DNA from 4 places in the Rhodococcus opacus B4 genome. Region 4 is predicted to be linked to each of the others. Evidence: riboswitches for the same ligand, from Rfam matches in the RefSeq annotation. Region 4 holds a riboswitch; each other region holds the start of a gene.
The links. A riboswitch is a leader RNA that binds a small molecule or an ion and turns the genes downstream of it on or off. The one in region 4 is predicted to bind thiamine pyrophosphate.
Positions count from the first base shown of each region.

Region 1: it holds a riboswitch for thiamine pyrophosphate, as region 4 does, so the genes downstream of both, ROP_RS06445 (TenA family protein) here and ROP_RS24710 (3-oxoacyl-ACP reductase) in region 4, are expected to answer to the same signal.
Region 2: it holds a riboswitch for thiamine pyrophosphate, as region 4 does, so the genes downstream of both, thiC (phosphomethylpyrimidine synthase ThiC) here and ROP_RS24710 (3-oxoacyl-ACP reductase) in region 4, are expected to answer to the same signal.
Region 3: it holds a riboswitch for thiamine pyrophosphate, as region 4 does, so the genes downstream of both, thiO (glycine oxidase ThiO) here and ROP_RS24710 (3-oxoacyl-ACP reductase) in region 4, are expected to answer to the same signal.

Region 1 covers NC_012522.1:1,373,531-1,375,725, reverse strand. Annotated here, with positions in the region: gene ROP_RS06450 (ABC transporter substrate-binding protein) at 1-559, opposite strand, end outside; gene ROP_RS06445 (TenA family protein) at 544-1,266, opposite strand; TPP riboswitch at 1,260-1,355, opposite strand; gene ROP_RS06440 (NUDIX hydrolase) at 1,414-2,091, opposite strand.
Region 2 covers NC_012522.1:2,010,251-2,012,445, forward strand. Annotated here, with positions in the region: gene ROP_RS09425 (GNAT family N-acetyltransferase) at 1-153, opposite strand, end outside; gene ROP_RS09430 (GNAT family N-acetyltransferase) at 255-638, opposite strand; TPP riboswitch at 772-880, shown strand; gene thiC (phosphomethylpyrimidine synthase ThiC) at 873-2,195, shown strand, end outside.
Region 3 covers NC_012522.1:2,019,084-2,021,278, reverse strand. Annotated here, with positions in the region: gene ROP_RS09485 (NUDIX hydrolase) at 1-376, shown strand, start outside; gene thiE (thiamine phosphate synthase) at 377-1,075, opposite strand; TPP riboswitch at 1,100-1,214, shown strand; gene thiO (glycine oxidase ThiO) at 1,211-2,195, shown strand, end outside.
Region 4 covers NC_012522.1:5,372,562-5,374,756, reverse strand. Annotated here, with positions in the region: gene ROP_RS24715 (LLM class flavin-dependent oxidoreductase) at 1-542, opposite strand, end outside; gene ROP_RS24710 (3-oxoacyl-ACP reductase) at 544-1,308, opposite strand; TPP riboswitch at 1,358-1,462, opposite strand; gene ROP_RS24705 (MarR family winged helix-turn-helix transcriptional regulator) at 1,536-1,988, shown strand; gene ROP_RS24700 (organic hydroperoxide resistance protein) at 1,991-2,195, shown strand, end outside.

The sequences.
Region 1 (2,195 bases), 4.0 Mb from region 4:
TGCCGGAGTACACGGCCTCGTAGGCCGACGTGCCGAGCGTGACGGTGGTGAATTCGCCCTTGCCGCCGTCGTTCCGGATGATCTGCTTCAGCGTCTCCTCGCCGTCCGGGTCCGCGAAACCGGCGTAGATCTTGCCGTCGAGATCCCGGGGGCGGGTGATGTCGGCGCGATCCGCCTTCACCGCGATGCCCGTCGCCCAGTGCTGCAGCGGGGCCATGACCGACGTGGTCTGGGCGCCCGCGGCCTTCGAGAACGTCGCGGAACTCTGGAAGCTCACGCCGAACTCGGCGTTACCGGCGTCGACGAGGGTGTCGGGCGAGGTGTCGTTGTACGGCAGCACCTGCACGTCCAGTCCGGCGTCTTCGAACCAGCCCTCCTGCTGGGCGACGAACAGACCGGTGTGGTTGGTGTTCGGCGTCCAGTCGAGCGCGAACCGGATGGTGTCGTCGGACTGCGAGTCGCCGGCGCAGCCGGTGAGCACCGACAGGGCGGAGACGACGATGACGGCTGCGGTGGCAGCGCGCCTGGTACGGGAGAAAAGTGTCACGACGCGGGCCATTCCTGCTTGTTGAGTGCGGTGTCCCAGAACATGAGTTCGTAGCGGCTGGCGATCGTGAACGCCTCCACCATCGCCTCGCGCTGGGCATCGGACGCGGCCTCCGCGGCGGCGTCCACGAGTTCGCGGGCCGTCGCGACGGCGGCGTGGAACTCCTCCGCGTCGTACGTGGTGACCCACTGTGCGTACGGGTGCGACGGGTCGGCGGACAGCACCTCCCGGGCGCTCGCCGCGAGCCGGCGTCCCACGTCCGCGTAGATCCAGAAGCACGGCAGCACCGCGGCGGCGGACACCGCGTACGGCTCGGTGGCGGCGACCGCCGTCAGGTAGGAGATGTACCCGAGGCAGGCCTGCGAATGCTGCGGCTCGACGCCCGACTCCGGAAGTCGTCCGCTGGTCAGCAGATTCTGGTGCAGCGTCGCCTCGACCGTGGCGGCCCCGGCCGCCGAACCGGCCCAGAAGCCGGCCTCGACGGGACCCGGGGCGTGCGCGGCGACCAGGGACAGGGCCTTCGCGTACCCGGTCAGGTACAGGAAATCCTGCTCGATGTACGTGCGGAACACGTCCAGCGGCAGCGTCCCGTCGCCGAGGCGGCGCAGGAACTCGAGTTCGTCGATCGCCTCACGCAGCACCTTGGTCCGGTCCCACAAGTGGTCCGTGAATCGGGCGTGCTGGCCTGCGCCCGCAGCACCTTGGACAGAGCTATTCACAACGTTGACATCCCTTCGTCAGCATTACCTGAGCAGGTTCCCGGGTGTGTTCTCAGCCCCGCCCGTGCGGAGCACCCCGTGTCAGAACAAGCCGACCCTAGCACCGGCCGTGCGGTGGACGGAAAGGCCCCGGGTGGGTGGACGCGCTCAGCCGGCGAGGAACGCGGCCGCACCCGGCGGGAGGGCTGCGGTGCCACGCCGGTAGATCTCGGCCGGCCGGCCGGTCCCGACGACGGCCATGTCGCCGGTGTGCTCGAGGGCGGGCATCAGGTGCCGGCGGAACGAGTCCTTCGGGAGGGGGCGGCCGAACACCACCTCGTAGACCCGGCGGAGTTCGAGCACCGTGAAGCTGTCGCCGGCCAGACCCGACGGGTCGACGGACCGCGCGTACCGCTCGCGCAGGTCGGCGACGGCGAGGGTGACGACGTCCGCGTGGTCGAACGCGAGGTCCTGCGTCACCCGGTCGCCGTCGACGGGGATCAGCACGGCGTCGCGGGGGAGCGCCGTGCGCGGCAGCGCCGCGCCGTGCGTCATCGACAGCACCCACCCGCGGTCGTCGCGGGCAGGGTCGTCGAACATCGCCAGCTGGTGGAACTCGGCGCCCGCCAGGCCCGCCTTGATCCGCAGGCACCGCTCGGCGGCGTCCCGCAGCCGCTCGCCTTCGTGGAGGAAGGTGCCCGGAAGCGCGAGCCGGCCCGAACGGTGCGGAACCACAAGCACTTTCAGATCGGAACCGTCGACGGTGAGGACGGCGACGTCCACCGCCACGGACGGCCGCGGGTAGTCGAGGAGGCTCTTGCCCTCGGGATCGGTCGATGCGGCCACGGAGGAGATGTTAGCGCACGGTTGATCTATCCCGCGTTCGAACGGTCCTGCCTGCGCATCGTTGGTAGTTTGGCGAGAGATTCCCGTACGCGCTGCGTGAGGAG
Region 2 (2,195 bases), 3.4 Mb from region 4:
GGGAATGTCGTCCTCGTCGCGATAGCCGAGGATGCCGACCAGCTCGTCCCCCAGCCACAGATCGAATCGTTCGTGGGCAGGGTTGTCGAGCACGCGCATCTCAGCGGCCGTGATGCTCCCCGACGACTCGGAACCGTTCGACATGTGATCCATGCCACTCATGGAATCAGTTCACGAGGACCGTCGCGAGTGGAATCACCGGCCCCGGAACCGTTTCGTTGCCGACGGGTGGTCGATTCGTGTCCCGACCGCGGTCAGGCCTCCACCGGAGCCACGAGATCGCGGTACTCGGGGTGCCCCGCGAGGAAGCGCTGCACGTACGTGCATACGGGCCGGACCTTCCAGCCGTACCCGCGGGCGAGGTCGAGGGAGCGCCCCACCATGAGTGCGGCGAGTCCGCGGTGACCGAAATCCTCCACGATCACCGTGTGCATGAACGAGACCACCGGGGCCTGACGCCCCCGGCCCCGCTGTCCCGGCGGCCGGGCCACGACTCCCACTCCCGCACCCGCGCCCGGCGGGGTGTCCGTGAGGGCGAAGTACCCGAGTATCCCGACCAGGTCACCACTCAGCCGGAGTTCGAATCGGTTCTGATCGGCGTTGTCGATCACGTCCACGACCTGCGCGTCCGTCAGCATGGCTATCTCCTGGGGATATGTGTCGTAATCGAAATGTGATGTTCATCACCCTTTATACCGATGCAGGGAACCGCTGTCCAAGTTTCCCCCGAATGTTCACTCACAGAGATCTCGGTTACAGTCTCCGGGACAACTACACATCCACGGGGGCTCGCACCAGCGGGCTGAGAGGACGGCTAGGGGCCGTCGACCGTCGAACCTGTCCGGGTAATGCCGGCGTAGGGAGCATCATCAATGAGCACAGACATATCTACAGCCACGTCCGTCACCACGGGACCGATCCAGGGCAGCACCAAGCAGTACCTGCAGTCGGGCGACGACATCCGCGTCCCGGTCCGGCGCGTCGACCTCACCAACGGTGAGCACCTCGACGTGTACGACACGTCGGGTCCGTACACCGACGCGGACGCCACGATCGACCTCGACGCGGGGCTTCCGCATCTGCGTGCGCCGTGGATCGCCGACCGGGCAGACACCCAGCTCGACGCCGCCCGTGCCGGAATCGTCACCCCCGAGATGCGGTATTGCGCTGCACGAGAGGGCGTTTCGCCTGAGACAGTGCGCGTCGAGGTCGCGGCGGGTCGCGCCGTGATCCCGGCCAACCGCTGCCACCCCGAACTCGAGCCGATGATCATCGGCAAGGCGTTCGCGGTCAAGATCAACGCGAACATCGGCAACAGCGCGGTGACGTCGTCGATCGCGGAAGAGGTCGAGAAGATGGTGTGGGCGACCCGGTGGGGCGCGGACACCATCATGGACCTCTCCACCGGCAAGAACATTCACGAGACCCGGGAATGGATCCTGCGCAATTCGCCGGTGCCCGTGGGGACGGTGCCGATTTATCAGGCGCTCGAGAAGGTGAACGGAGATCCGACGGCACTGACGTGGGAGATCTACCGCGACACCGTGATCGAGCAGTGCGAGCAGGGTGTCGACTACATGACGGTCCACGCCGGGGTGCTGCTCCGCTACATCCCGCTGACCGCGAAACGCGTGACCGGCATCGTCTCGCGCGGCGGTTCGATCATGGCGGCATGGTGTCTGGCCCATCACCGGGAATCGTTCCTGTACACCCACTTCGACGAACTCTGCGAAATCCTCCACCGCTACGACGTCACGTTCTCGCTCGGCGACGGACTCCGTCCCGGGTCCATCGCGGACGCCAACGACGAGGCCCAGTTCGCGGAACTCCGTACCCTCGGGAAGCTCACGAAGATCGCGAAATCGCATGGCGTGCAGGTGATGATCGAAGGTCCCGGGCACGTACCGATGCACAAGATCGTCGAGAACGTGCGGCTCGAGGAGGAGCTGTGCGAGGAGGCGCCGTTCTACACGCTCGGACCGCTCGCCACCGACATCGCACCGGCGTACGACCACATCACGTCCGCGATCGGGGCGGCGATGATCGCGCAGGCCGGCACCGCGATGCTCTGCTACGTCACTCCCAAGGAGCACCTGGGGCTGCCGAACCGCGACGACGTCAAGATCGGCGTGATCACGTACAAGATCGCGGCGCACGCCGCGGACCTCGCGAAGCAGCATCCGCGGGCGCAGGAA
Region 3 (2,195 bases), 3.4 Mb from region 4:
GCGGGAAACCGATGTCGCCGGGCTGCCGCTGCACCCCGGATTCGAAGCGGGGTGGCCGGGGCTGCGCACCACCGAGGTGCGACTGCTGCTCGACCGGCACGACGTGCTGGGTGAGAGCGGCGCGCCGGCGCAGCTGTCGCGGGCGCTGCCCCGCACGGTGCACCTGCCGGACGGCACCTACGGGTGGCTGCCGCGCATCGAGGTGCTCGAGGCGCTGGACACGGTCGGTCGCCTCGCCGAACCGGCAGGTCACGGCACCACGCTGGGCACCGTGACCGCGGTCGTCACCACCGACCCCGCCCTGATCGAACAGTTGCCCGCCACTGTCGTGGTCCTGCCGCCCGCCACGGTGCGCGACTGGCTCGAGCAGGCGTAGCTACGCGTTCTTCTGCAGCAGGGCCGACAGTGAGCGCGCGGCGGCCTGCGGGTCGCGGGCCTCGGTGATGGCCCGCACGACGACGATGCGGTCGGCACCTGCGGCGAGGATCTCCGGAACCCGGGACTCGTCGATGCCGCCGATCGCGAACCACGGGCGGTTCGGCTCGGAGTCGGCGGTCGAGCGCACCAGGTCGATGCCCGACGCGGTCCGTCCGGGCTTGGTGGGCGTCTCCCACACCGGTCCGGTGCAGAAGTAGTCGACGCCGTCCTCGATCGCCGCGAGGCTGGCCTGCGCGCGGCTGTGGGTGGACCGGCCGATCAGTACCTCCGAACCCACCACGGTCCGCGCGTACGGGACGGGCAGGTCGCCCTGGCCGAGGTGCAGGACGTCGGCCCCGGCCGCGAGCGCCATGTCGGCCCGGTCGTTGACGGCGAGCAGCGCCCCGTGCCGCCTGGCCGCGGCCGCGAGCACCGACAGCGCGGCCAGTTCGTCCCTGGCGTCCATGGTGCCGAATTTCTTCTCACCGGCCGAGCCCTTGTCGCGGAGTTGGATGATGTCGACGCCGCCGGACAGTGCGGCCTCGGCGAACTGCGCCAGGTCGCCCTTCTCCCGCCGAGCATCGGTGCACAGATACAAACGTGCTGTTCCGAGGCGGCGCCGACGGTCCGTGAGGTTGCTGTGATGCGAGGTGGTCACGGCATGACGGTAGCCTCTACGGTGAAAGTGCAACACGGGAGTCCCGGGGAACGTGGGGCTGAGAGGGGCTCACGCCGAGCCCGACCGTCATACCTGACCCGGATCATGCCGGCGCAGGAAGTGAGGTGGAGTTCAATGGCGAGATCGGTATCCGTCGTCGGAGGCGGAGTGATCGGCCTGTCCATTGCGTGGCGCGCAGCCCGTAACGGCTGGTCGGTGAAGCTGTATGACCCGTCGATCGGTTCGGGAGCGTCCTGGGTGGCGGGCGGCATGCTCGCCCCGCTGTCGGAGGGCTGGCCCGGTGAGGAGAGCGTCCTCGAACTGGGGAGCGCGTCGCTCGACCGGTGGCCCGAATTCGGGAAGGAACTGGAGGCCGGAGCCGGCGTCGACCTGTTCACGTCGGAGAGTTCGCTCACCGTCGCACTGGACGGAGCCGACGCCGAGGACCTGCGGACCATCGCCGAATGGGTGGGTGCGCAGGGGCGGGATCTGCAGATCCTCAACCGTGCCGAAGTCCGTGCCCTCGAGCCGATGCTGGGTCGCGGAGTCCGGTTGGGACTGTTGGCCGTCGACGAACTGGCCGTCGACAACCGGCTGCTGCTGCAGGCGTTGCAGCGGTGCGCCGTCGACGCCGGGGTGGAGCTGATCGGTGAGGCCGTGCGCAGTCTCGACGGGCTCGGCACCGACCAGATCGTCGTCACCGCGGGCATCGCGTCACCGGCCCTGTGGGCGGGACTTCCGGTGCGGCCGGTGAAGGGCGAGATCCTGCGGTTGCGGGCCCGTCCCGGGGTGACTCCCGCGCCGGGCCGGACCATCCGCGGCAGCGTCCACGGCAGGCCCGCCTACCTGGTGCCGCGTGCCGACGGCATCGTCGTCGGCGCCACCCAGTACGAATCGGGCAACGACACACAGGTCACGGTGGCCGGTGTGCGGGACCTGATCGCGGATGCCGAGGCGCTGATGCCCGCCATCGGCGAGTACGAACTGCGCGAGACCGCGGCGGGTCTGCGTCCGATGACCCCGGACAACCTGCCGCTGATCGGCCGGGTGTCCGATCGGGTCGTGGTCGCGACGGGACACGGCCGCAACGGCATCCTGCTCACCCCGGTGACCGCCGACG
Region 4 (2,195 bases):
GGATCCGCGAAGATGCCGTCCCGGTCGAGCACGAGCGCGTCGGGCTCCCACGAATCCCACAGCGCGAGCGCCACGTCGACGAACTCGGCGGCGCGCGAGTAGCGGTCGTCGTGCGGCGGCATCTCCTCGAGACCGTGATTGCGCGCCTCGGCGTCGAACATCGACGTCACCACGTTCCAGCCGACGCGGCCGCCGCTGATGTGGTCGAGCGACGCCAGCATCCGCGCGGCGTGGAACGGGGTGTAGAACGTGGTGGACACGGTCGTCACGAGTCCGACCCGCTCGGTCGCCCGCGCCATCGCCGACAGCGCGGTGAGCGGTTCGAGGAACCACATGCCCCCGGACGCGGGGTCGCGCACCGAGTGCCCGTCGGCGAAGAACACCGCGTCGAGACAACCCCGCTCCGCGGTCTGCGCGAGTTCCTCGTAGTAGGCGATGTCGCCGAGCCGCTCCACCTGTGAGGCGGGGTGCCGCCACGCGGCGCCGTGGTGCCCGCAGCCGTACAGGAATGCGTTGAAATGCAGTTGCCTGCCGTCGCTCATGTCAGTCCTTGACCAGTCCGCCGTCGACGACGAGGTTCTGGCCGGTCACCGAACGCGACCACGGCGACGCGAAGAACAGCACTGCGTCCGCGAACTCGTCCGGGGTGGTGACCCGCTGCAGTGGAGTGCTCGCGGCGATGAGGTCGAACACCTCGTCGGGGGTGGCGGCGCTCGCGTCGGTGGTGCGGAGCAGTCCGCCCGAGACCATGTTGACGGTGATGCCGTCGGGCCCGAGGTCGGCGGCGAGGGTACGGGTCAGCGACAACGCGGCGGCCTTGGCGGCGGTGTAGTCGTGGTACGGGACGACGGGGTTCTGGAACAGGTTGGTGCCGATGTTCACGATGCGGCCGAACCCGAGCGCGCGCATGCCCGGCAACGCGGCCTGCGTGGTGTTCAGGGTCGCCTGCACGCTGCCGCGCAGTTGCGAGTCGAATGCCTCCCACGTGATGACGTCCGCCTTGTCGCGTGCGTCGCCGTTGAAGGAGAAGTCGGCGAGGGCGTTGTTGATCACGGTGGTCACCGGCGATCCGAAGTGCTCTTCCGCGGCGGCGAACAGCGCTGCCACCTGCGCGGCGTCGGTGACGTCGGCTTGTAGCGCGACCGCGCGGTCCGCGCCCAGGGATGCCGCGAGTTCCTCCGCCGCATCCCGGCTGTTGCGGTAGTTCACGACCACCCGCGCGTGCTGCGCCGCGAACGAACGCACGATGGCGGAACCGAGACCCCGGCCACCGCCGGTCACCAGGACGATCTGCTTGTCGAGCTGCATTGCTGTCACCTTCCGTTCGGTCGGCGACGAGACATCGGATGAGCGCATACGGCCGTCTCCGCGACATCCCTTCGCCGGCATTACCCAGTTCAGGTTCGACGGGTGTCTTCTCAGCCGCCCGGATCTTCGCCGGGCAGCACCCCGTGTCACTGGCCAACAGTGTAAGGCCAATCACCGCCAACGCCTTCTAGGTTGTGCACAATCTAGTTGTGTGCAACCATTCAAGGGTGACCGACAACCTCGCCCTCGACCGCCAGGTGTGCTTCGCGCTGTACTCGGCGTCCCGGGCGATGACGGCGAGATACCGGTCGATGCTCGACTCGCTGGGAGTGACCTACCCGCAGTACCTCGTGCTGCTGGTGCTCTGGGAACAGGACGGTCGCGGGGTGCGTGAGATCTGCGAAGCCCTCGATCTCGACACCGGCACCCTGTCCCCACTGCTCAAGCGGCTCGACGCGCTGGGCCTGGTCGAACGCCGGCGCGACTCGGCGGACGAACGCCGGGTCGGAATCCACCTCACCGAGAAGGGCGCGAGCCTCCGCGCCGCCGCGGAGGGCATCCCCACCGAACTCGCCCGCTCGACGGGAATGGCCGTCGACGAACTCGTCGCCCTGCGCGACACCCTGTCGCGACTCACCGAATCGCTCCACAGTTTCGACACCCCTACAGGAGAGAAGTAACCATGAAGATCATTTACACCGCAGAAGCCCTCGCGACCGGGGAAGGCCGCAACGGCCACGCCCGCACGTCGGACGGCCGGCTCGACCTGAACCTCGCCATCCCCACCGAGATGGGCGGGTCCGGCGACGGCACCAACCCCGAGCAGCTGTTCGCCGCCGGATACGCGGCCTGCTTCCACTCCGCACTCCAGCTTGTTGCCCGTCAGG